Regions from separate parts of the Companilactobacillus heilongjiangensis genome, predicted to be linked through region 1. Evidence: predicted binding sites of a transcription regulator. Region 1 holds the regulator's gene; the other holds the start of a gene.
What was found. Region 1 encodes LexA, which represses DNA repair genes until DNA is damaged. Its sites were predicted from a motif close to CNAACANNTGTTNG; they were not measured.

Region 1 (2,213 bases):
CTAATACTGTCATGAATTACCTTGAAGAAGGCGACACAACACACTGTGTGAATTTACCAAATATGCAAGTACCATTTGAAACAGCGTATCGAGTGACCGTAATTCACCAAAATGTTCCAAACATGGTTGGACAAATAAGTACCCAAATTGCCAATCGAGAAATTAATATCGAAAATATGGCGAATGCTGCCAAAGAAAAGGTTGCGTATACGGTTATTGACGTTGATGATTTGCAAGGAAAGGATCAAGAAGGTTTAATATCAGCATTAGAAGGTATTAAGGAAGTTTATAAGGTACGTGTGATTAAGCACAGATAATGATTATAGTCACAAAATTATGATTTATTAAATATGATTATTTATGACAAATATCTATGCGATAAATTAGTCGGAAGGGAAAAGAATAGTTAGCGGCTGTGATAGTGGCGTTATGGCTTCAGCCATTACACCACCGGGCGTGTTTGGAGACTTACCGGTCTTTGGTAAGGCTTCAAAAACAACCTAAGATTAGTTCTGAGGGAAGATCAATTTCTTCTCTTAGAACTTTTTTTGTACACTGGAGACAAAGTTCGAGACCGCTCTTTGGCTCGGGCCGGTCCGCATAGCAGGTAACTGTTCTTTTCCCTGGAGACGGCAAAACAAAAAACCACCCTTAATTGAGTGGTTTCCTTTTAAAAAATTTGTGAACGATATAATCCAACAACTTTACCAATGATTTCGACGCTGTCTAAAATAATTGGATCCATTGTATCGTTTTCAGGTTGTAGGCGGTAATGTCCATTTTCTTGATAGAATCTCTTACATGTTGATTCAATATCTTCAGTCATGGCAATGATAATTTCACCATTATTAGCAAAATTTTGTTCATGTACAATAACATGATCGCCATCAAAGATTCCAGCATTGATCATACTTTCGCCGTGAATTTCCAACATGAATAATTCACCAGACTCACGAGTAAGATCAGGTGGGATTGGAAAATATCCATCAGGATTTCTTTCAGCGGTAATAGGTTGACCAGCAGCAACGGCACCTAAAATAGGAATTTGTTTGGATTTGATACCAATTGAATTAAGACCAGCACCAGTAAGCTCGATAGCACGGGGCTTTGTGGGGTCTCTTTGGATAAATCCTTTTTTCTCAAGACGAGATAGGTGACCATGAACCGTTGACGTTGAAGAGAGATCTACGGCTTCGCAAATTTCTCTAACAGTTGGCGGATATCCATGTTCATCTAAATAATCATAAATACATTGTAAAATTTGTGACTGTTTAGAGCCTTCAGCTTTTGACATTAGAACACCTCATTGTTAATATCTTAAATAGATTGTATCAAAATTTGAATACAACTTCAAACAAGTGTTCGATTGTATCGAGGGGAATTGAAATAATGAACGAACAAGAAGAATTGCTCAAGAAGATTAACGAACTAGCCCATAAGGCTAAAGACGGCACTATTACTAAGGAAGAAGAAGATCAACAAGCACAATTACGTAAAGAATACTTGAAGAACTTCCGTGCCGCATTTAAGTCTCAATTAGAGATGACACAGGTCTATGATAAAGCAGGAAATGAAGTTACTCCTGAAAAAGTTCGCGAAATTCAACGGAAAAAAGGATTACGTGACGATTAGACTTTCAATTGTCTAACTTTTTTTGTAATATTAATAAGTGTATGGAAAGGGTGAGAACATAAATGGGAATCACAATAGTTGTTGGCGTTATAGCTTTGCTAGTTGGATTAGTTGGTGGTTTCTTCGCTGCCAGATGGTATATGAAGAAATACTTCCAAGACAATCCACCAATCAGTGCTGATATGATCAGACAAATGATGGCGCAAATGGGTCAAAAACCTTCACAAAAGAAGCTTAATCAATTAATGAATACTATGAAGAATTCACAAAAGAATAACAAATAGTTATGTCATTTAGGCGATATACATATATTTATATGTATATCGCTTATTTTTTTGTCTCAAAAAATAAAATGATAGCTAAATACGAACTATTAATATTTTTATAATTATTAAAGACAAAATGTAAACGGTAAATACGAACAATAGACAAAAATAAATGAATAAAATGCGTATTTAGCATTGAAAGAATTTTCAATCCCTGATAAACTTTGGATACCAAAGCAAGAAAGGTGGAAAAAGTAATGCACGACGTAGCAATAGTTATGGGTTCAATTTCTGATTTGAAGATCATGCAGAACA
Region 2 (2,213 bases), 260 kb from region 1:
TAGTAGTTTGACTGAATGGACCAGTTTTAGTCATTTTCATCCCGCCGATGCCACCACCAGCTAGTAAAAGAATTACGATGATAGTCCAAAACCACCACCGTTTATAAAAATGTTTCTTTTTATGTTTTAAAGAACGGCGAAATTCCGCTCTTGTAGGCAAATTATTGTTAAAGTCCATAATCGACCCCCTCCCCGAATTGATAACGCTTTACTATTATTCTATCAGTAACAGAGAATGATATGACTTTTATAAGCAAATTTTTACGATTATTTTATATTTTATTTCAGCTTTTTTTGAGAACTTTTTTTGATAGTTCATTTTCGTGAATAATAAATCTGATGTAACTTGTGATATGTGCTTTTTATGTGCAATTCAGCGTGGATAAAAAAAAGCCCATAATCAATCGATTATGAACTAGAAAAATTACTTATGAGTTTTTTCTTGAGCTTCGCGTTGTTGCTTTTTGTACCGTAATCCAATTGGGACGAGGTTTTCTTGACCCTTCAAAAGTCGCTTGATATTAGGAATATGACGATAATAAATAATGACAGTAACAATTGCAGCGACAGCTGTTAGGATCCAATCGTGTAAGAATAGTGTCGCAATCGTAAAGAATAGAACGGTTGTAAGACTAGCTACACTGACCATACTTGTGATATAAACGATTGAAGCTAGAACGATAAAGCAAATCACGAAAAGTAGGGGATTATAGGCGAGCAAGATACCAGCACTAGTGGCAACGGCTTTACCACCTCGGAATTTCAAGAAAATTGAGTAACAGTGTCCAATAACGGCACAGATTCCGACGAAAAGAATTAGATGACGATTTAGCCCAAAGAAGACGGGCATTAATGCACCCAGAGTTCCTTTTAAGATATCGATCACTAAAACGACTGTTCCAGCGACTTTACCAAGAACTCGGTAAGCGTTAGTTGTTCCGACATTTCCACTCCCGTATTCAAAAATATTTTTGTGGAAAAATACTTTTGCTATTATATAAGCGGTTGGAAATGAGCCAATTAGGTAGGCTAAAATTACACAAATGAGAAGTTTCATTAAAAAATCACTCTCTCAGCTTTATTTTTTGGTATATTGTAACTCTATGGTGTTTTAACAAGAATTATAAATACCAACCTAGACATTATCCACTATTTTACCTGAAATTAAAAGATTTCTCTTGAATACGAACGTATATTCGTATATCGTTGATAGTGTTATAATACTAGAATATCGGATTTGTAGTAAATGAAAAGGAATGATATAAATGCCAAAATCATCTTATGATGATTCGTCAATTCAAATCCTTGAAGGATTAGAAGCTGTACGAAAAAGACCTGGTATGTACATTGGTTCCACTGATTCACGTGGATTACATCACCTTGTCTATGAAATCGTTGATAATGCGGTCGATGAAGCTTTATCAGGATTTGGTAAAGAGATCAATGTCACAATCAACAAAGATAGCAGCATTACGGTAGTTGACCATGGACGTGGGATGCCAACAGGGATGCATGCTTCTGGTAAGCCAACGATTGAAGTTATCCTAACAGTACTTCATGCTGGTGGTAAATTCTCAGAAAATAGTTACAAAACGTCTGGTGGTCTGCACGGTGTAGGTTCATCAGTTGTTAATGCTTTGTCAGAGTGGATGACAGTTCGTGTTGTTCGTGACGGCAAAGTTTATGAAGAACGCTTTGAGAATGGTGGTCACCCAGTTGGAACCTTGAAGAAGACTGGTACTACCAAAGAAGGTAGCGGAACAACAATTAGCTTTAAGCCTGATAAGACTATTTTTCAGACAACAAAGTTTAATTATGACACCTTAGCCGAACGTTTGCGTGAGTCAGCATTCTTGCTCAAGGGTGTTAAGTTCACTATCACTGACAAACGTGGCGAAGAAGAGAAACAGGATGTTTTCCATTATGAAGATGGGATTCAATCATTCGTTAAGTATTTGAACGAGGACAAAGATACACTTGGTGGCATCTTCTATATCGAAGGTGAGAATTCCCAAATCGAAATCGAGTTCTCCGGTCAATACAACGATGGTTATTCTGAAAATATTATCTCCTTCGTTAATAATGTTCGTACTGCTGATGGTGGGACGCACGAAGCCGGAATGAAGTCTGGTTTAACAAAAGCTTTCAACGACTATGCTCGTAAAGTTGGCTTATTGAAGGAAAATAGTAAGAACCTCGAGGGTAGTGATGTC

Region 2: parE (DNA topoisomerase IV subunit B) is a predicted target of LexA. The motif match lies at 1,186-1,199, and genes of this name have one in related genera.

What each region holds. Positions count from the first base shown of each region.
Region 1 covers NZ_CP012559.1:1,481,180-1,483,392, reverse strand. Annotated here, with positions in the region: gene JP39_RS06730 (phosphoglycerate dehydrogenase) at 1-317, shown strand, start outside; gene lexA (transcriptional repressor LexA) at 671-1,294, opposite strand; gene JP39_RS06720 (DUF896 domain-containing protein) at 1,390-1,632, shown strand; gene JP39_RS06715 (YneF family protein) at 1,695-1,916, shown strand; gene purE (5-(carboxyamino)imidazole ribonucleotide mutase) at 2,156-2,213, shown strand, end outside.
Region 2 covers NZ_CP012559.1:1,216,739-1,218,951, forward strand. Annotated here, with positions in the region: gene JP39_RS05580 (DUF3862 domain-containing protein) at 1-178, opposite strand, end outside; gene plsY (glycerol-3-phosphate 1-O-acyltransferase PlsY) at 425-1,057, opposite strand; gene parE (DNA topoisomerase IV subunit B) at 1,266-2,213, shown strand, end outside.